2 regions of the Nostoc sp. UHCC 0252 genome follow, and region 2 is predicted to be linked to the other one. Evidence: predicted binding sites of a transcription regulator. Region 2 holds the regulator's gene; the other holds the start of a gene.

Region 1 (11,558 bases), on a different contig from region 2:
GCAAAAATTCTGTCATGCTTATCCAGATGTGCAATTGCGGGTGACTTCATTAGGAAGCGATCGCGCCCTGAAAGTCCTCAAAGATGGATTGGTGGATTTAGCAATTGTGATGAATAATCGCTTTTTGACCACTGGCAGAGAAATGTTAGTAGAAGTACTTTATGATGAACCAATAGAAATTTTAACCGCAGCCAATCATCCCCTGGCAAAATATGAATTCGTCCCTTGGTCGGAGCTAATTCGTTATCCCCAAGTGGTTTTTAAAGATGGTTATGGGATGCAGCGCTTAATACAAGATAGATTTGAACGAATGGAAGCAACACTCCAGGCGGTTTTAGAGGTAAATACCTTGGATGCCTTTCGGGGAGTGGTGCGCCAAGGAGAACTAATCGCTTTACTACCTCAATCAGCATTACTGGAAGCACGTCTTGACCCTACCCTAGCGATTCGTTCCTTAGAGAACAATAATACTAGCGGTTTAGTGGATGGTTCTAGTTTGACTCGGCGGGTAGTTATGGTAACAACTCAAGACCGATTACAAATTCCCCCCATCAAGCACTTTTGGCAACTAGTGCGCGAAAATATTCCATTAAAAATTGACCAGCAGCGATCGGCTTCATGAGTGTCATTAGTCATTTTCACAAAGGACAATGGACAAATGACAAAGGACAAAACACAAATGAGTAATATATTTAGGGAATTACTGAAAAAAGTAGGTAGCGGAAACCACACAGGCGAAAATTTAACTCGCGCCGAAGCAGCCAGCGCTACTAAAATGATACTGCTGGGTGAAGCGACACCAGCCCAAATCGGAGCATTTTTGATTGCTCATCGAATCAAGCGTCCTACGGGGGAAGAGTTAGCAGGAATGTTGGATGCTTATGATGAATTGGGGCCAAAATTGCAACCATTCGATTCTGGGCGAACTGCGATCGCTCTTGGTATCCCTTATGATGGCAGAACCCGCACAGCACCCATTAGTCCGGTAACAGCTTTACTACTGGCCGCAGTTGGACAACCAGTGATAATGCACGGTGGCGATCGCCTTCCAACCAAGTACGGCTTACCCCTAATCGATATTTGGCAAGGTTTAGGAGTCGATTGGACTAACCTACCACTAGCAAAAACCCAACAAGTTTTTGAGCAAACGGGAATCGGCTTTATTTATCTCCCTCAGCATTTTCCCCTAACTAACAGTATTTGGGAGTACCGCGACCAACTTGGCAAACGTCCGCCATTGGCAACAATGGAGCTAATTTGGTGTCCTTATGCTGGAGATGCTCACGTAATTTCTGGGTTTGTTCATCCGCCAACAGAAGGGATGTTTAAGATAGCTCTGGGACTGCGGGGAGTAACAAAATTTACATTAGTGAAAGGGTTAGAAGGTAGTTGTGACTTACCGCGCGATCGCACTGCAATTATCAGCTTATCTTCATCCGTAGCATCCCAAGAGGTAGAAAGATTGCACCTTGTACCGCGTGATTACGGCTTTACTACCAAAAACGTACCCCTTGGAACTACTGAAGAATTGGTGGCAGATATTCAGGATATTTTAGCAGGTAAACCAAGTGAACTAATGCAAACAGCCTTGTGGAATGGTGGATTTTATCTATGGCGCAGTGGTATTTGTTCAGATATGCCAGAGGGTTTAGCTAAGGCAAAAGAATTATTAACCAATGGTGTGGTAGCAGCTAAACTCCAAGAACTCAGTCAATCAGTAAATTCCCTTTCAGCAGCATTTGTCCCAGTGTAATTAATTACGAATTACGAATTACGAATTAGTAATTATTTGGTCAGCAACTCCTCCAAAACAGATTTTTGTTGCAACCAATCCTGGCCTACTTGAATACTGATATCTGAGCCAAGGTTGCCAGTACTTTCCACACGCACTTCGCCAAATCCCAAAGTTTCACGAATTGATTCGGCACTGTCACCATCTCCTTGCTGGGCGACAATGTGAGTTACATCTAAAGGTTCACCCCATGATTTAGCTATATAAATATTGCGATATCCAGATTTTTCTAAGGCTTGAATCAATGGTTGGAGATTAGAGCGATCGCCACCTGTACTATCTTGAATTGCTACACGCAAAGAACGGGGATTAGTCGCCTCCTGTTCCTGTTCTGATTCCAAACCAAAGTGTTGAGCCATCAATTTAGCGATACCATTTTTGTTTGGCAACCAATAGCTAGCATCATACTCACTCTTCTCGCTAAAGCGGCCTGGCAGCATTAACATTTGCATATTAGAGCGATTTGTCCGCACCCCAAAACCCGTTAACGCCACTAATTCTTCAACCGTCAAATTGGTATCAATGTGGTCTTTAACTACATCCAAAACTTTAGGTAATTGAGCAACAGTAGCTGGGTTGAGTGTTTGATCCATCAAAGCCCGCATGACCATTTGCTGGCGTTGAATCCGACCAATATCACCGAGTTCGTCATGACGAAACCGCAACAATTGAAGTGTTTGTTCGCCGTTGAGATGCTGCTTACCCGCCTTCAAATTGATGTACAAATGCTGAGAATCATCTTGATACTTCATATCTTTGGGGACGTAGACTGTTACGCCTCCTAAAGCATCGATCAGCTTGCCAACTCCCAAAACGTTAATTCGCACATAGCGATCAATTCCCGCCCCACCTAAGAGATTACTGACGGTTCTAGCAGTTAAAGCTGGCCCACCTTCCATATTGGCGGCATTAATTTTTCTCACCCCATACCCCTCTATTTCTGTACGGGTATCTCTGGGAACAGAAAGCATAACTATTTTTTTCGTCTCTGGATCAAATTTGACCAAGAGCATCACATCGGCAAGACCATCAAAGGAGTTTACTTGGGGCAGATATCTGAGGTTTTTACTTTCTTCAGGGGGGTTTTGGACATCTGGGGGAAGTACGCTCATCCCCATAACTAAGAGATTGACTGGGCGAGTTAATTCTGAAAATCGCATTACACCTCCAGAAATGCGATCGCCATCAAATGCTGCCTCTTCTTGTGGACTGAGCTGGGCTTGTTGCAAAGGCGTACTGGTTAAAGATACCGCCAAAAGTGCCCCTGCTGTTGCTGACACCATTGCAATCCCGCTCATCCCTACCCAAAACCACAGCCAACGTCCAGATTTCGAGTTTAGGGAAATTTTTTTATTGGGCTTTGACGCTCTTCCCGATTGGTTTTCTTCTGCCGAACTTCTTTGAATGGTCACAGACTTCCTCACACTTACTCAATAAATAATCAAATTCGGTAAATTTGCAGACTCAAAACATCCAGACAAATCAACCCATAATAACTAACTCTTAATTATCAGTGCTAACTTTTTTAATGTAGTGTCAACCACAACACTTATAGCAGCAATTTTCCTTCTTTTGGGCCAACCTAGAGATGTTTTACTGAAGTATGGCAATAATAAACTGGATTTGACTAGATATATAGATAAATCAGTCGTAATTTTTTAGAAAATAGGTAAAACTACTGAAAAATTATCATTCTAAAAAATTAAGATAAGTACTTACCCAACACTCGTTCGGCTATTGTACTAAAGCCTGATAAACGTCCAGATTTGCCCTGCATCAGGCGCAAAATCAACCAAACACTTACTAAAAAGTAACCCGATGTGAGAAAGCTATTCAGGATAAATAAACGTAGCGAAAAAAAATCTGAAGTTGCGGCTCCGGTATTTAATAATAAATATCCCAACAGCCAAGTAAATGCCAAAGTGATAGACAGACGACTAACAGAAAGTTGTTCCCGGCTACCCTGGCCCCGATAGAGAGTCCACAAAGATGGAAAAAACCCAATGACCGGAATCAAATATAAAAGCAACTGGGTTTTGGGGATTGGGGATTGGGAATCGGGTATGGTTATTCTCCTTGTCCCCTTGTCCCCTTGTCCCTCTTCTCCCAAGTCCCCAGTCGCCTTTGGTTTAAAATTATTCATTAAGGTTAGTCTAACTCCTAAACTAGAAGGATGAATAAGACTCATATAGTTAGAGATAATAAGCTGTAAAGAAAGATTTAACTTAGTTCTATCCCGCAATTAGCTCAAAATGCAGACACGCAAGCTACTCGACTGGTGGCAAACATTCACACCAATAGCGCGAATCGTGGCGATCGCGTTATTCGTTCCACTGCTAGTTCTAAATGGTTGGGCACTTTCGGTATTTTTTAATTATTTCCATTCTCTCATAGTCATTTTAGTCGGAGCCTCAGTTTTAGCATTTCTGCTCAACTACCCTGTGAGTTGGATGGAAGATCAAGGTGCTAGGCGAGAGCAAGTTGCTATCCTTGTATTTCTCTTGGCTTTGTCAGTTTTATTGGCGTTGGGTGTTACGCTTGTTCCTTTAGCCCTTACCCAAGCTCAACAACTGGTGGCTCGTTTACCAGAGTTGATCGACTCTGGACGCTCTCAGCTAATGATATTAAACGAAAAAGCTGAGACTTTTGGCTTACCAATTAACCTCGATGCTTTGGTAGTACAAATCAACGATCGCGTCAAGGGACAACTGCAAGCGATCGCTGGACAAGTTTTAAATCTGGCGGTAGTTACAGTCACTAGTCTTCTAGATATCCTCTTGACGATGGTTTTGACTTTCTACCTTTTACAGCACGGAAGTGAACTTTGGGAGAGTTTAGTAAAGTGGCTACCTAATAAATTTCGCGATCCTTTCTCGAAAACAGTCCGCCTGAGCTTTCAAAATTTCTTCATCACCCAGTTGATTTTATCTACCTGCATGGCCTCGGCCCTCATTCCTACCTTTTTGTGGCTGAAAGTCCCATTTGGTCTATTATTCGGCTTAACTATTGGTCTAATGGCTCTCGTCCCCTTTGGTGGTTCTGTGGGCATCGCTCTAACTACACTATTGGTAGCATTGCAAGATTTCTCAATGGGTGTGAGAGTCTTGATAGCAGCAGTGATTGTACAGCAAATTCTTGAAAACTTAATTGCCCCACGGATTTTAGGCAGTTTTACGGGTTTAAATCCAGTTTGGATTTTAATTTCAGTTTTAACAGGAGCAAGAATTGGCGGACTATTGGGTGTAATTGTGGCAGTACCTACAGCTGTTGTGATTAAAACCGCTTTAACTGCCTTGCGTCCTGGCGAGACAAGTGACAGCGCCACTGGGGAAATAAATCCACCAGTTGCAACCAACGAATCCCCGAAAAGTGACCCTAAAAACACTCTCAGCATTTCTGAAGCAACATTACCTTAAGGAGGCAGGAGGTTTCCTGCTTCCTCATTGTGGTTCAATAATGGAACCCATAAACAAAACGTTTCCCGTCTGGTTATCCCTAATAGCACAGAAGAAGGGACGATCAACAATCATTCGGAATGGTTCTGGTTCTTCTCTAAAAGATGTTGTTACTATTCCCACTGAAGTAGCCGCAGCCGCTTCAGTCCCTTCTTCGTTAACCTCGACAAAAGTTTTATGCTTAACTTGGCTAATGGCAAAATTTTTACCCATGCCAGAAAAATTAGCTTTGTTGCTGAAAGCCTCTTCCATGCCTAAAGTTTTCAAAGCATCATTTAGGGTAACGTCGTAATCTGTTTTGAAACGGGGTAGTCTAATAAAGCCTTTTTGTTCATTGAACTGAGTCATCCATTTTTCCCAGTTCCCAATATTCAAGTCTTGATAGAAGCCTTTTAGATTAGAGTTTTGTTTGGGCAGGAAGATATAAAAACTTATTTTCCCATCTTTACCGTAAGGTAAACTAACTGCCTGAAATTGTTCGTTTTCATAATATCTATAGTCACCTTCTTGTGACATCATTGGGTGTTGTTTTCGTCTGCTAGAGGTAATGTAAAAAGGGTATTGAGCGGTTTGACTTTTATCAAACTCGTTACTCCAATTACCTTTAAAATATATGGCATTAAGCAGAAACAACACTTGATTTGGCTCAATCGTTTCAACTATTTTAGTAATTTTACCTTTAGTATTTTCTTTTACCCAGTTATTTATAGTATTAGATGCGGCGGCATCTTTAAAGTTTAAATTGCTGACTTTAGCTTGATAAAAATCCTGGGTTCTCTTGAGAAAGTCTGGCGCAAAGCTAACATCTTGATTTGCCCAAAGTGAGTTAGCAATACTCAGTTGTACTTTCGCATCTGGATTTTCTAAAAGCTGCTTTAATGCCGCCGCGTAAGAAGAGTTGATTTCTGGTAGACTCATTCCCTGTAATTCCAGGGTTTTTGCCATTGCTTGTTGAGTCGAGCCGCTAGCACCGTTGTAGGTCATAGCGAGAGCGATCGCTACACTCGAAGGTGAGATAAAAACATTCTTCTCACCTTTATCATCTTTCAGAACTTCTGAAAATAGTTTGAAGCCAAACTTATTGCTAGACTCAACTATTCTTGTATCAGTGTTGACTGTTTTTTTTTGCAATGGAGTTTCTGATTGAGGTAAACTAGATTGGGCAAGGGCATTTTTGCTACTCTCGACTTGAGAACAGCCCAATACACTGAATAAAACAACGCTTGCAGCTGCCAAAGCATAACGTCTGCCTAGACTCACACCATAACGTCTTTGCAGAAAATTCTCTTTTGCATCACTAAATTTTTGCCGATTCATTCTGCTACCTCACTTGCCAAAGATTCCCGATCTGTGCTCATGATTGACGCAGGCACTGTGTCAATGATTAACTATTGCATCTACTCCAATAGAAAATTGGACTGTTACAGTTTTTGTAACAGCAAGTTAATCGCTCAGAGGAGTTGAAGGCGACTTATTAAAGCTGGTAATTCTTAATTGAGGCGGCTATGCAGACAAATGATGAAAAATCTCAATTTTGAGGAAATTTTCTATTTATCAATAACAGTATTGTAGACTACCTAATCATAAAATAACCACTGCTATTAGTTTTTAAAGTTGAAGAAGAATTCAGAAGTCAGAATTCAGGAGTCAGAATCAATCAGTGGGGGATTCAGACCCGCCACTGATTGAAGACCACTAAATCTTCTCTTTCAGAGACGCTGCGCGAACGGTTTAGTGGGGATCTTAAACCCCTTGATTCGTTCGCCAGTCGCACAAAATTCATTCTGAATTCTGGCTCCTGACTCCTGAATTCTGTTTCGATAAAATCACGTTCGTCAGTTCAAAAAATACCAAACTTTTTTAGGGACGCATACCTATGCGTCCCGATAAAATAGCGTTGTTCAAATAGATGAAAACGCTGTAAGTTGAAATAGATAAAAGTTGTGCTGTCCTATTTTAATTAACGGGTACACTCCACCAAGCTAAACTATAAGGTTGAGTTGCTTCATTGAGCTTTTGACGAAACTGGACGCGGATTTTGTAATTGCCATTAGCAGGAACAGGACAGAAAATATGTTCTACACTATCAATTTGGCTGGTTGAGGAGCAAACAGCGCCAGTGTCTGAATTTTGAGCATCAGCTTTTACTAAGTATAGGTCGAGATTATTTAAACCGCGATCGCGGAAATTTTCGCCCACATCATATTGTTGGTTTTTATTTTTATCGTTGAGTTCCACTAATCGATCCCAACTCAGGGTGACAGCAACAGAACTTCCCTGCTTTAAAGGTTTTGCTAACACATAATCAACAGACGCTCCAACATCAACTTGGCGATAATCCCAACCAATAGCCGGAACCACAGATGATGGCTGCCATTGACCACCACTCAATTGCTGATAAGCGCGAAATGTATTTAAGTGACCTGCTCCCATTTGGGCATCTAAGGGAATTTTAGGATCTTTATAAGCATTAGAATCTAGCCAGCTTTGATTTTGTTTATCAATTAGCGTCCGGCTCATTCCCAAGCGCAAGCCATCACCGCTATCTTGGATTTTGTCTGCTGAATTTAACAATACAGTTTTCATTACTTGATGATGCCGAGAATCGATGCTCCAGTTGGGTTGTTTTGTCCGTATTTGTCGGTCAGCGAATTCTTGTAATAGAGCAACGGTAGCCGTAACTTGAGGGGCGGCAAAACTAGTACCTGTAACCTTGTTCAATTTGCCATCTGGATTGAGCAAAGGAATATTATTCCCAGGAGCAACTAAACTGATAGCGGGACGACCATCAAGATTAAATTCCTTGCCAGCTAGCCTTTGAGTCGCTCCTTGATTAACACCCGCCAGATTAGCCACGTCTACTTTATTAAAAACTCCCCCTCTGCGGGATGAAAAAGCCACGTTCATTCCGTTAAAATTATCTGTAGGGATAGGAATACCACCTTTACCTTGATTGCCTGCGATCGCATACAAAACATCATGAACACGGCTAGACCAGTCAATACACATAGTTAGTAAAGCATTGCCGTCCAAAACAGCCTCTGGTCTAGGGTCGCGGCTTAGAGGTTCACCAAAGCTAAAATTAATGGCGCGGACATCTCCACCATTTTGTAGGGCTATGTGTTGCGCCGATAAACACTCTTCTGGCTGGCCCATGCTTTTAGTGGAACCCACCGCAGACGAATACAATCTCGCTCCCGGAGCAATTCCCGGCAGAGCTTTGTCTTGACTTACCATCACACCAGCAACATTGTAGGCGTGAGGGTCAACACCGGTATTAGACTTAGCTGGCCCATTGCGTAAGAATATTCCCGCTAAAGATATAGCGCGATTTTTAGACACCGCCTTATCCCACCCAAACATACCCGGCCGACCAATCTCTACTTGACCAATAGCAATCTTACGACCGATTAAATTATAAGGAGCTTGGTGTAGCTTCAAAGCATCAATACCGTTAGTTCCCAAAGCAGATTCTAAAGCTGAAGCAATCACTGGCGCACTCAGACAAGAAGCACTTAATCCCCAAATTATCCAGGTTAGTTTTTTAGTCATTTGTTATGTGTCATTGGTCATTCAATTTTAAATTTTGAATTTTGGATTTGGGATTCAAGGAAAAATCTAAAATCTAAAATCCCAAATCCAAAGTTATGAGTCTTGCTCAATGTTTTGTTACAATGCTTACAGACGAGGACGCTTAAAAACCCACTAGCCATGACCCAAAACCCATCTCAAAAGCCCATTGTAATTTCTCCATCTATCCTATCAGCCGATTTTAGCCGTCTGGGTGACGAAATTCGCGCTGTAGACGCAGCCGGAGCAGATTGGATTCATGTTGATGTAATGGACGGTCGTTTTGTACCTAATATTACAATAGGCCCTCTGATTGTGGAGGCGATTCGTCCGGTTACAACCAAGCCCCTGGATGTCCACTTGATGATTGTGGAGCCAGAAAAGTATGTAGAGGGATTTGCTAAGGCAGGTGCTGATATTATTACCGTACACTGCGAACATAATGCTTCTCCACATCTGCACCGTACCTTGGGGCAAATTAAAGAGCTTGGTAAGAAGGCTGGAGTTGTACTTAATCCTGGTAGCCCTCTAGAACTAATTGAATATGTTCTAGATTTGTGCGATTTAGTACTAATTATGAGCGTCAACCCTGGTTTTGGTGGTCAAAGCTTTATCCCTGGTGTATTACCCAAAATCCGCAAGCTGCGCCAAATGTGTGACGAACGCGGTCTTGACCCTTGGATTGAAGTCGATGGAGGACTGAAGGCAAATAATACCTGGCAAGTTTTGGAAGCAGGAGCGAATGCAATTGTCGCTGGTTCAGCTGTATTTAACGCTAAGGATTATGCTGAAGCTATTACATCAATTCGCAACAGCAAGCGTCCCGCCCCAGAGTTAGCCAAAGTTTAATTCATTTTTGGATTAACCATTCTTTACAAGAAATAGGGTGAGCAAATTGCTCACCCTATTTTTATTTACGTATAAAAAACTGGAAGCTCTTCAATTTTTGAACTTCCAGTAATTGCTATATAAATTGAAAACTTAAAAAGCAGACATAATCCAGGTTGGGAGGACTAGGATTATAATAATTGAAAGAGAAGCGTATTACCTATTAGTTCTACCAGCCAACACAACGATTTCACCGTAACTTTTCTGTTTCCGTTCCTGTTATTGGTGTTAAGCGTTTGCTTTATTAACTAAAGCAACACCAACCACAGGATAGAAAGTTTTATAAGTATTACTCGCATCGTCTGCAGTCGATGAAAGCTGTATAAAATTTGGATTGGGGGAATCCACCTCCTCAAATTTTATTTGCTGAGACTTCCTCGGAAAAAGAACCACCAGTAGTAACGGTTGCGTCATTGGTCTTGTTATGGGAGTTATTTACTCCCTGAAATGCTGACTACTTTTGTAATCACTTTAATTCATTTCATAGTTAGAACTAATCATTGATTTTATTTTTTAAATTAACTTGATTGCCACTAATCACCTCTATTTTGCTTGAAGTTGTAGTTGTTACTAGTTTACCAATATCGTCAGTATATATTTGCCATTTTGGCAGATTTGCGAAAAAAATATTACATTAATCACTGCTATAGAAAACCTACCATGCTATAAATTTTAAATTAGCATGGTAGGCTTTCAGATATTTAATCAAGTCTAGGGCAGAATCTATTGATTCCAAATTGTTTTTAATCGACTCCACAGCATTTCAAGGATATAATCTTGAGTTAATAACCATTTCCTTGATTGATATCCGTTAATTGGCTATCCCAATTTTTGTTCTAAACTACCATTACGGATTTCTGTTTTTTTTCCAACTACTTCAAGATAGGCAGGTCTTGAATCATTAGCATGTTTCAACATTTTTAAATTCTCACCTTGCTGTTGTTTTGTTCTGCTGGTTTGAGAGTTTTCTTTCAGCAATCGATTGTAGGTACGGTACGGAATGTAATGGAGAGGATTATAACCAGCAAAACGCAGCATTAAAACACATGCCCAGGAATACTTTCCAGCAATAATTGCTTCAACTACTTTGTCAAATTGTTGAGCCTTTACCGTTGTATCTAAGTTACTACTAATACCAGCAATGTCTTGATTCATCATAGTGTTTAGTTATCTTGGATGAAGTAAACTAGTTCAGTTTCTGCGATTGTTGGCGCTTCAATTGAGGTATACAAACTGCGCTAACTTTTTTGCAGCCGTTGAATCGCTTTCGGGAAATTATCAGCAATTAATTTGGCAGTGTTGGATGTTGACGATGCTTCAAAATTCATCAATCAACAGATGCGTACATAACTTTCCTAAACTCTGATTTGCTCCCGCAGCTGTGAATGGTAAAGATACAAGCTAAAAACTCTCTGCTGTTTAAGCTTTACCTTGGCGTTGTTGAGCAGAGTTTTAGTAATTTTGGCTGATAACTCCCCTAGTAAACTAGTTTTGGCAAAAGCTAGCTTGTAATAGGGATATAAATTATGTAGATTCATTGCTGAACTGTCCCCTTGGCTTGAGGTTTCGACTGCATTTGACCTGATGATTTTTTCATGAACTAACCTTTGATTAAAAACTTGATTGTTTTTAATCAAATTTATTGGCTGCTCAGTCCTGTTAGTAAGTGAAAGTTAAAAATTTATCTTTTGTCTTCTCATTTGAATGGTAGGACAAAAGTCTTGGCGTAGCTCTTGATAGATGCAGTTTTGTTCTCTGAAACTTTATCGACTCCTAATTCAATAAATCTTCTCTGTCAAAACGCCTGTATTTCTTATTACTGTTTAATTAAGCAATTTCCGGCAAGTTTCCTT
Region 2 (11,558 bases):
TGCGCCAAAGAGTAGAGCTAAATTCTCAGCAAGCGATCGCTGTGAGTGCCCTAAGTCAGTCACCTGCTGTACAGGGAGTTCTTGCACAACTTCAAGAAACCGATCGACAGTTAGCGGTTGAGCGCAGCCGTTTCTTAGATGACAACCCTATAATTGTTAACTTAGAAGCGAAAAAAGCTAGTCTACAATCTCTTCTGCAACAGCAAATTGGTCAGACTATTGGCAATCAAACACAAGCTATTGGTAATCAAACACAAGTTCCCCAGGGCCTATTGCAGATTGGAGAACTTAGACAAGGCTTGATACAAAACTTTTTGCAGTCAGAAATACAGCGCTTTGGATTAACAAAAAAACTCTCGTCTCTATATAATTCTCGTGCTAGCTACGAACAGCGAGTAAAAATTATACCCCAGTTGGCACAAAATCAGCGCGAGTTAGAAAGAAAAGTTGAAGTTGCAGAATCAACTTATCAAACTCTGTTGAAAAAGGTTCAAGAATTACAATTAGTTGAGAATACTAATACAGCCAGTTCCCGAATTATTGCCCAGGCTTTAGTACCCAAAAAGCCGATAGCAACCAAAAAAATAATTGTTTTGGTGCTAGGAGTGATGTTCGGTTTATTTTTTGCTACAACAACTTTGCTCATCTTAGGGATGCGAGATAGATCTCTAAAAACACTTAAAGAAGTTAGAGATGTATTTGGATATACTTTGCTAGGAATTATTCCTTTGTCTGTTAAAAATATTCGCTCCCGTTATTCCAATTCAGAATCAGCAACTCAAGCAATTGCCGTCAGAGATACACCCCACTCTTTAACGAGCGAAATGTATCGGATGATTCAAGCCAATCTGAAATTCTTGAGTTCAGATAAAGTGCTTAAAACTATCGTGGTAACTAGCGCAGTTCCTAAAGAAGGCAAGTCTACAGTTTCGGCGAATTTGGCTGCTGCGATCGCTCAACTAGGACGTAGAGTTTTACTAATTGATGCAGATATGCGAGTTCCTTCTCAGCATCATCTCTGGCAACTAAGCAATTCAGTTGGTTTGAGCGAGGTACTCATAGATCAGGTTGAATTTGATATTTCTGTATCTAAGGTGATGGATAACCTTGATGTTTTAACTGCTGGGGTTAGACCTCCAAACCCACTTGCTCTACTTGATTCAAAACGGATGGCATCACTAATTGAAAATTTCTCATCTCAAGATAACTATGATTTTGTAATTATTGATGCTCCTCCCCTCCTTTTGGCAGCCGATGCTTTGACTTTAAGTCAAATTACTGACGGAATTTTGTTAGTGGCCCGGCCTGGAGTGATTGATTCTAACAGTGCTGCTGCTGCTCGAGAGATGCTACATAGATCCAGTCATAACGTCTTAGGTTTAGTTGTGAATGGTGTCATTGATCAAAATGAGTCTAGTAGTTATTTCAGCTATGCTAAAGAATACTTTACTCATCAAGATTTGCCAAAAAAGGTAAATCCACAAAAACGTATTCCTGACAAAAGCTCTGTATAAATTGGGGTTTTGTGTCAATAGTTAACAGAACACTTTATAGCGTTTCCTAAGAAAGTTAAGTAAGTGAGATACACTCGAATCTTGCCCACCAAAGTTAGTAGCTTTGAAAATGTACCTCACTAAAACGGGAACCCTATAACTGCCATATAATGTCTGTTAATTAGCGACAAAATAATAAACCTGCCAAGGCAGGTTTATTATTTTGTATAACCGTGGGTAGCTTCAGTCTGATGCAACTATGAGCAGGTAGGGATACATGATATGGGGCTGACTAATACTGGTATTCGTATGCTCCAATATCATATGCACTAGCGACAGGACGAGGTTTACCTGCATAATCAGTTTTCAAATCTCCCCAATAATAACCGCGGTTTGTGGCCGGACTCGTTGACTTGATTCTAAAGTCACCCTTTGAGGGGTCTACAAACTGTGGATTACCAATAATATCGTGAGGCCCCATTACCTCAGTCACTGGGCCCTGGGTATAAAGATTGTAGTCATAGAGAACGTTGACATTTTGATAGTTTCTGTTCACCTTTTGACCAGGGTCAGCATGTATAATGTTATTGAGAATCTTGATATCAGATGAAAAACCAGCATACACTTGCCCTTGTTTATAAAGCTGTGGAGTTTGTGCATTTGCATATGAAGTGTTGTTGACAATATCGACATGGTCACTCTGATGGGCGACAATACCCGCACCACCATTTTGGTAGGAAATATTGTTTGCAACCAAAGTCCTTCCTTTATATGCACCATTCGGACCATTTATTGAACTATCAATAATAATGCCATTACCGTCTGTGATCTTGCCGGCTTCGTTCCAGGGAATATACTGGCGATTTTTGTAAACCTTGTTATTGGTCACAAACATTTTGTATCCTTGGTTGTTGTCAGTATTCCGACTCCTCAAGAACGTAATACCACTGCTACCATACACACCATACCAGGCGTTATTAAACACAGTGTTATTATTCAATTTCACATAATCAGCCGATATAACTACGATACCTCCTCCACCACAGTTATACACTCTGTTGTTCTCAATATTTATGTGATGAACAGAGTTTTTACGCCCATCAATGCTTATGCAGTTTCCATTTGTACGCGGATTTGATGAGTTATACCTCTGACTATAAGCATAAGAATAGCTTATATTGTCATTATCCCCTTCGATCTCTATACCGCTAACATTGATATACGCAACTCCTGACAACCCAATACCCTGCCATGTATTGTGCTGAATTTTTGGATAATGCCCAGGATGTGCTTTATAAGTAATCCAGGCATTTGCAGTTCCAGAACGTGTAATACTCACAGCACTCCCGGCTTGTGGTGAGTTTGTGTACGTCCCATTCATAATTGATACTGTGTCGCCAGGGTTAGTCAGGTCTGCTGCCCTCTGAATCGTCCTAAACGGAGATGAAGAAGTTAGTCCGCTATTCTTGTCATTTCCGCTACCACTAACATAGTATGTTGTCCACGTCGGTTTAGCCTGGCTGATTAACTTGCGGCTGGGTAGTGGTTTTTCTTGGACAGGCGATGACTGACGAATATCTCTAACTAAAGATTCTGTTATTCTCTGTCCTTGAACCAGACCTGTTAATGCCCAGGGAAGTACAAGAGACGCACTCAAACTGAGAAAACCGAAACCATGAATCATCATAGGGAAAAATAGGGTATGTTGCAAAAACTGAATCGTCGGCGGTCAGTAGCTCTAGCCTTAGTAAGTAACTCAGTATTGGATACAGTCGTATAACTGCCATTTGTAAGTTTATACATGGTTTCTCAAACTTACACCTGAGAATTTCCACGTAAACATGGCGGAAACGCTTTTCTAGCCGGTGTTCCCAAAAATAGCAGATATCTGGTAAAAGTACTGAATAAAAATTGTCAGTATACAGAGCTACTTCATTAATGAACACCAAGCAACCGTACAAATGGCATTATTTCCAATTCGACATCATTCTACTGTGTATATGCGGGATGTGTAGTTAAGATAGTATATCTGTCACCAATAAGTTAATTTACTTAAATAATTCTTATGATAATAAGAATCATTTAGTCGGCAAAAACAAGTACCAGACTACAATGTATCACTTATCTCTTCCACACTATTCTCATTCTCATTCTTGTAAAAATGAGGTAACTAAAACAAAGTTTGAAAAAGTCTACCTATTGAGGTATGTAGAGTTTGTCAATAAGTAATATCACTCAAAAGATTATGAAGCGGGAATAAAAATATAATTTTGAAGTTGAGTTCTAGCTAAAATTAAGCCAGTTTTGTACCCTAGTCTTGTCTAATCCTGTGGTAGTGCGATGCCTAGCTCGCTTGTGTTTGTAGGTGCGCGAGAGCAGGCATTCTAAGCTAGAATTTTTTTATGATTAAGAGGCTGCTTCATGTACCTTGCTTCTTTGCAAGAATATGGCTAGTCACCTTTATAAACGCATTCATCTATCTTTAATAAATGATTGACTATTAAGCTTTGACTCATAGGTAGTGTATTGTGGGGACGGAAGAAGATTGATCAACGCCCCCAATTTACATCTGTATCTTAAAATTAGAATCCGAACAAGTTCAAAAGATTAAGGATAATCCCTATAGGCCCAGTTATAGTGCTGACGGTATCGCCAGTTTTAGCTGCACCAGATCGGTTGACTAGGACGACATCATTATTGCGGAGTATAGGATTAGTTTGCTCATTAATCCCGGAGGAGAAATCCACTTTTACTATCCGTTTCGTGACAGAACCATTAGGGTTGAGGCGAATCAAATCAACAGCATCGTCGCTAGCTCTGGCATCATTAAATCCGCCAGCCGCAAGTATAGCTTGATTTAAAGAGCTATTCGGCTGAATGTCTGTTAACCCTGGTCTTTTAACTTCGCCTACCACACCAACTTGAATGCGTGTAGGAGACAAAGTAGTGGTAGCTAATTGAGTAGCTTCTGCGGGGTTGATTTCAGTTGCTGTCGGAATAACAATTGTATCTCCGTCTTGCACGATGATGTCTTGATTAGAGTCACCACTCTGCAATAGTTGCCAAAGGTTAATATCTATAGTTTGTTCTGAGCCAGTTCTTGTAGGTCGGCGTAGCTTGAGACTGCGAACATCAGCCTGTGATGTAATCCCTCCAGCTAGTTGAATTACCCGCGTCACATTTGGTAGGCCAGTAGGAGTAGCAGAGCCACTATTAGCGGTTGCGCCCCCTTGATCATCTGTGCTACCTGGAGTGACAAGATAGGAACCGGGACGGTTAACTTCACCAATAATTGTTACCGTGCGGGGTGTGGTTTGGCTGGCGGCAAAGTTAGATGCAAATATATTGCGCGATTCTGCCACGCTGAAGTTGGTTGCAGTTGGCACAACTATAGTGTCTCCATCGCGCAAGGTAATATCCTGTGATAACCTGCCTGTTTGGATAAGTTCCTTCAAATTGATGGTAACAGCTTGCTCTGAAGAACGTCCTACTTTACGCCTTAATTGAACTTGACTCACATCCGCAGCCAAGGTTACGCCCTGTGCTGTTGTCAATGCGGCTAATACAGTCGGGTATTGTACACCTGGATTGTCTCCCGCGCCTCCACTTAAGTTTAGAGTGTAAGCTCCTGGACGCGTCACCTCTCCAGCAACGAAAACGTTGATAGGACGGGGCGATAACAAATTTACTGAGATTAAGGGACGTTTCAGGAAGCGAGCATATCTTCTAGCAATTTCGTCAGCAGCCTGTTCGCTTGTTAGACCAAGGACTGACACACTGCCAATTAAAGGTAGGTTGATTGCTCCACCTGGGGGAATTTGATACTCTCCTGTATATTCAGGTACTTCAAATACATTTACACGGATGCGATCGCCGCCTCCTAATGAATAATTAGTATCTAATTGTGTTTGTATGTTTGGTGATGGTGTAGTTGGTGGTAATGTTTGTCCCTGAGCTAGGCTCGCAAATGGCACAGCGACATTGACAGCACTTAATAAAGCCACACCCACAACTGGCTGAGTTAGGAATTTAAACAAACTTGTCTTAACCATATTTATTTACCTAAAATTCTGAAACTACGATCAATAAAGTACTGTCTAAACATTTTTATTTTGACTATACCTAAGTATTCAAGTTCCCCGACACTCTTATTTTCCCCGAAAAGTGCAATTTTCCGGAGGAAATTTGTTTATTAAGTTTGAATTTTTAGTGAAGTTAACTTAAAGTTAAGCAAACTTGAATATAGGAATTATCAAAAAATATACAACTTACGCAAATAAACGTATTTTTCATATAAAAATCTGTCTGTTCTGTAAAGAGCTATTTACGAACAATACATTTTTGCCACGGTCAATTGCATGACACTTAAAGTGTGATTCTAAATAGTGCTGTTAGTAGTAATTTTTGCAAAAATTATGACTTCCATCATTGACTGACTATAAATAATCTTAAAAAGAGTCCGAGATTTAATTTTTCGTGAGTTGTTTCTCAAACAAATCTACAATTGACTGTTTGGCAACTAAATTAGTTAACTGAGTTATTTCTTTTTTGGATTTGTTGAATAAAAAACTCCTCTAGCGAGTAACGCGACAAGTTCATGGCAATAATTTTACCTTCCATCAGACGAACACTAGCGAGAAAATCATAGTAATCGTCTTGTAGTGTACCTTGCCAGGAACCATCAGGTTCAAATTTGAGAGTGGGTATCCATTTTTTGAGAATTTCCCAGTCACCACCTTGACCTTTTACGTGATATGTGTTGTCTACGCCTAAAAGCTCATTAAGGGAACCAGAGCAAATTAATTCACCTTGAGCGAGGATGGCAATGCGATCGCAAATCTGTTCTACTTCACTAAGAATGTGGCTATTGAAAAAAATCGTCTTACCAGCAGCTTTGAGCGCCAGAATAATTTCCCGCATCTGGTAACGTCCCACCGGATCAAGCCCAGACATCGGTTCATCCAGAAAAACTAAATCTGGCTCGTTAATTAGCGCCTGTGCCATGCCAACACGCTGTAGCATTCCTTTAGAATAGCGACGCAGCAGCTTTTTACGGGCATCGGCTTGGGATAAACCCACTAATTCCAGCAGTTGGGGAATGCGTTGGCGTTGGACACTTTGGGGGATTTGGAATAGTCCAGCAGCTAGCTGCAAAAATTCCCAGCCAGTGAGATAGTCATACAAATAGGGATTTTCTGGCAGATAGCCGATATGTTGCTTAACACTGCGATCGCCTATGGGCTTATCCAATAATAATCCCCGCCCAGAAGTGGGATGAATAATTCCCAGCAACAATTTTAAAAGGGTGGTTTTACCAGCACCGTTTGGCCCCAGCAACCCAAAGGTTTCGCCTTTGTAAACTGTTAAAGAACAGTTTTTGAGAGATACGATTTTTTGATTTAACCAAAAACCAGTACGATAGACTTTTCGTAACTCAGAAGTTAGGACTACTGGCGGAATGTCTTTCGTATTAAGTTGAGAATCAGGGTCATCTGCAACAAAGTTCATCTTGGTTTAACCACTAATTACCAGCTTGGTATTAATTACAAGTTACCTAGTAGGCTGATAATAACCATCACTAAGCGGTGTGTCAATTATTGGGAATTAGGAATTGGGAGAAGAACTACCGCCCTATGCTCAATGCCCCTAAGCCTCCTTTCATAAAACGCCTTTAGAACTAGGAATTAGACCAGCACGACGGGGGTCAATTTCCACTGCTAACCGTGTTGCCCTTGCAAAGGCTTTAAATGTCGCTTCTATGATGTGATGGGAATTAATACCATCCAATTGGCGAATGTGCAGTGTCATTTGGCTATGGTTCACGATCGCCACAAAGAATTCGCGCACGAGTTGGGTGTCATAAGTCCCTACACGCTGGGTAGGAATTTGCAAGCCGTAGCTGAGGTGGGGTCGTCCAGAAAAGTCTAGTGCTACCTGAACTAAGGCTTCATCCAATGGTGCGAGAAAATTACCAAAGCGGACAATACCTTTTCTGCTGCCTAGTGCCTGGTTGAAAGCTTGACCTAAAGTAATGCCTACATCTTCGTTGGTGTGATGGTCATCAATTTCTAAGTCTCCCTTGGCTTGGACATCTATATCAATCAGCCCGTGAGAGGCAATTTGATGCAACATATGATCCAAAAATGGAATGCCTGTTGCTGCTATGCAAGTTCCTCTACCATCCAGATTGATGGTAACTTGCACATCAGTTTCACCAGTGGTGCGGTGAACAGTGGCAATCCGAGGGGTTTCAGTTAAGCGATCGTATGAATTAACTATTTGCATGGGGAGTGGGGAATGGGGAATGGGGAATGGGGAATGGGAAATGGGAAATGGGCACTTTACTTACTCCCCACTCCCTACTCCCCACTCCCCAAATTATCTTACATTCCCATGATTTCATATCCTGCATCTACATATAGAACTTGTCCGGTAATACCACTGGACAAATCACTACATAAGAAAGCGGCTGTATTTCCCACTTCTAGCTGAGTGACGGTGCGGCGTAGGGGAGCTACTTCTTCTACATGGTGAATCATATCCAAAATCCCACCCACTGCTGAAGATGCCAAGGTGCGGATTGGGCCTGCGGAGATGGCATTGACGCGGATATTTTGTGGCCCTAGTTCGGCGGCTAGGTAGCGCACACTCATTTCTAATCCCGCCTTGGCAACTCCCATAACGTTGTAGTTAGGAATTGCTCTGACACCGCCTAAATATGTCAAGGTAACGATACTTCCTCCCTCTGTCATCAAAGGTTTAGCTGCACCACTTAACTGCACCAGCGAGTAGGTACTGATTTCTAAGGCGGTGTTGAAGCCAGAACGAGAGGTTTGGCTAAAATCTCCAGTCAAATCATCTTTGCTGGCAAAGGCCAAACAATGAATGAGGATGTCTAGCTTTCCCCACTTTTCGCGGATTGTCTCAAAGGTAGATTGAATCTGTTCATCATTTTGGACATTACAGGGAAGAAATAAGCTTGGGTTAAGGGGTTCTACCAATTCGGCAACTTTTTTCTCCATCTTGCCGCGTTCATCGGGCAGGTAGGTAATACCCAGGTTTGCTCCGGCTTTATGCAGCTGTTGGGCAATGCCCCAGGCGATGGAGCGGTTATTGGCAATACCTGTAACAAGAGCATTTTTTCCAGTCAGATTCAGCATAGAAATTGTTCATGCGATCGATCATCTAGGAGCATACTAGAATCTGAGGCACGTTTTGTCTTTGTTTTATACAGGATTTGCAAAAATGAATATTGGTAAGAGTGTTTGCTGCGTGTAAAAATCTTGATTTTTCCTAAAGATATTCCCAAAATAACTTTATTTGTTCTTTAAAAAACCCTTTTTAATACAGCTATTGTAGGTACTTATCAACAATTAGTAGCTGAAAGGATCAACAATTATGTATCATTATAAACAAAGAGTTATGAAGTGATTTGTTTGAGTATAGGAAAGTACAGAAAGGTTGACGGTGCTTTATTCATTTTTCGGGTGTATTCTTAGGTAATCAGTTTTTGTTTTTCCGGCATTGGGTAGGGGAAGGGAGATGATCGTGACACAAGATAAAGCCCTAGCAAATGTATTTCGTCAGATGGCGACCGGGGCGTTTCCGCCAGTTGTGGAAACGTTTGAACGCAATAAAACGATCTTTTTTCCTGGCGATCCTGCCGAACGAGTTTATTTTCTTTTGAAAGGTGCTGTTAAACTTTCTAGGGTGTACGAGGCAGGAGAGGAAATAACAGTAGCATTGCTTCGGGAAAATAGTGTTTTTGGTGTTTTGTCATTGCTGACAGGAAATAAGTCCGATAGATTTTACCATTCGGTTGCATTTACTCCTGTGGAATTACTGTCAGCCCCAATTGAACAAGTAGAGCAAGCACTCAAGGAAAATCCAGAATTATCAATGTTAATGCTGCGGGGTCTGTCTTCGCGCATTTTACAAACAGAGATGATGATTGAAACTCTCGCTCACCGAGATATGGGTTCCAGATTGGTGAGTTTTTTGTTAATTCTTTGTCGGGATTTTGGAGTTCCTTGTGCTGATGGGATCACTATTGATCTGAAGTTATCTCATCAGGCGATCGCAGAAGCAATTGGTTCAACTCGTGTTACCGTCACTAGGCTACTAGGGGATTTGCGTGAGAAAAAGATGATTTCTATCCACAAAAAGAAGATTACTGTGCATAAACCTGTTACCTTAAGTAGGCAATTCACATAAAATCAATCGGAGAAAGGGGAATCGGCGCGTGTTCTATTTTCAAAAATGACACTAATAGCTAGAGGTAAATCTAAAATTGAGTAATTTCAGCTATTGCCAATTTCCACTTCTTTCCAGACAATGCTTAAAAGTAGTAGGCTGTATCTGGAAGGATTTCGGTAGCTAAAGATGACCACCGGATACATCCTCATCGCAGCAATTTTAATTCTGGGAGGCGTAATTGCAACCGTGGGCGATCGCATCGGCACACGAGTTGGCAAAGCTCGCCTCTCACTTTTTAACCTTCGTCCGAAAAATACTGCTGTAGTAGTAACTATTTTTACGGGCGGCTTGATTTCAGCATCAACGTTAGGAATTTTATTCGCTGCTGACGAAGGCTTGCGAAAGGGAGTCTTTGAATTAGAAGATATTCAAACAGACCTTAGACAGAAGCGGGAACAGCTGAAAACCGCAGAAACTCAGAAAAGTCAGGTAGAAAGTGAACTAAGCCAAGCAAGAACTGCCCAAACAAAAGCACAAGAAGACTTGCAGGCAATTAATAAATCTTTACAGGCGGCGAATGCCAAACAACTCCAAACACAAGCTCAGTTGAACCGCACCATTAGTCAACAAGCTCAAACTCAAACTCAACTCCAACGCACTCAAGGTCAGCTAGGACAAGTTGTAACTCAGTACCAAAAGGCCATAGCTGAGTTGCAAAGCGTTTCCAACCAGAGAAAAGAGCTACAAGCGGCTGTTGAACTGCTGAAGACAGAACGACAACGACTGTACGCTGAAGCGAAAAAAGCCATTGACGAAGCCAAAACAGCTATTGAAAAACGCGATCGCGAACTCGCTAACCGTCAAGAAGCCGTAGAACAACGCGATCGCAAAATTGCCCAACTGGATCAACTGATTCAAAAGCGTAACGCAGAAGTTGCAGCTCGAGAGCAAGTCATTGCCAAGCGGGAATCGCTTCTCAAAGAATTAGAAGCACAACAGGAGCAACTAGAACTGGAAGTTGCAAGGCTGGAAAAATTTTATCAGTCTTACCGCGACCTGCGTTTAGGTAAACTGGCCTTAATTCGCGGTCAAGTTCTTTCTGCTGCTGTAGTTCGGATTACCCAACCTGCTGCTGCTCGTCAGGCAGTGGTACAACTTTTACAAGAAGCCAATCGCAACGCCAACCTCCGATTAAGTGAGCCTGGGGCAAATCCTGCCAATGTAGAGCTACTGCGTGTGACTCCAGATAGGGTTGACCAATTGAGCAAACAGATTAGTGATGGTCAAGAATACGTGGTGCGAATTTTTTCGGCTGGTAATTACGTCCGGGGAGAAAAGCAGATAGAGTTTTTCGCCGATACAGCCAGAAATCAATTGGTTTTTTCGGGAGGTGCAGTGCTAGCTACAACTAGTGCCGATTCCCAAACCATGACATCCTATCAATTACAGCAACGGTTGGAAATACTAATTTCTGCTTCCCAATTTCGGGCCCGTAACGCCGGAATTGTCGAAGATGTGCAAGTAGAAGGGACTTTTCTCCGCTTTGTCGCCCAATTAAGACGGTACAATCAACCTTTGGAGATCAAAGCGATCGCAGCAGAGGACACTTATACAGCCGGCCCATTGAGAGTAAAATTAGTGGCAATAGTCAACGGACAAATTATTTTTAGTACTTAAAAAAATATTTGCACACTGTTGTTAGTAAGATTTAAACATATCGAATAGCAGTCAAAATAGTTGCTGTAATTGCATTTTTAATTCTTAATTCTTAATTTTTAATTCTTAATTGATTATGACTTCCCGTGAATTTTCACCAACTCAACCAGTCATATTGGGGTTTGATCCAGGTCGGGATAAGTGTGGTTTAGC

The links. Region 2 encodes NtcA, which controls nitrogen genes in cyanobacteria. Its sites were predicted from a motif close to TNTGTANNNNNNNNTACANA; they were not measured.
Region 1: the regulator NtcA is predicted to act here: its motif matches at 8,913-8,932, upstream of rpe (ribulose-phosphate 3-epimerase).

What each region holds. Positions count from the first base shown of each region.
Region 1 covers NZ_JAYGHE010000011.1:4,474-16,031, reverse strand. The annotation lists gene VB732_RS09515 (LysR family transcriptional regulator) at 1-622, shown strand, start outside; gene VB732_RS09510 (anthranilate phosphoribosyltransferase family protein) at 680-1,753, shown strand; gene VB732_RS09505 (LCP family protein) at 1,786-3,204, opposite strand; gene VB732_RS09500 (hypothetical protein) at 3,495-3,980, opposite strand; gene VB732_RS09495 (AI-2E family transporter) at 4,045-5,208, shown strand; gene VB732_RS09490 (serpin family protein) at 5,233-6,564, opposite strand; gene VB732_RS09485 (S8 family serine peptidase) at 7,204-8,799, opposite strand; gene rpe (ribulose-phosphate 3-epimerase) at 8,959-9,666, shown strand; partial or broken gene VB732_RS09475 (HetP family heterocyst commitment protein) at 10,528-10,860, opposite strand; gene VB732_RS09470 (hypothetical protein) at 11,061-11,243, opposite strand.
Region 2 covers NZ_JAYGHE010000025.1:49,465-61,022, forward strand. The annotation lists gene VB732_RS16045 (GumC family protein) at 1-1,514, shown strand, start outside; gene VB732_RS16050 (right-handed parallel beta-helix repeat-containing protein) at 1,786-3,180, opposite strand; gene VB732_RS16055 (SLBB domain-containing protein) at 4,076-5,545, opposite strand; gene VB732_RS16060 (ABC transporter ATP-binding protein) at 6,018-7,001, opposite strand; gene hisB (imidazoleglycerol-phosphate dehydratase HisB) at 7,152-7,778, opposite strand; gene fabI (enoyl-ACP reductase FabI) at 7,877-8,653, opposite strand; gene ntcA (global nitrogen regulator NtcA) at 9,036-9,707, shown strand; gene VB732_RS16080 (DUF3084 domain-containing protein) at 9,876-11,366, shown strand; gene VB732_RS16085 (pre-16S rRNA-processing nuclease YqgF) at 11,482-11,558, shown strand, end outside.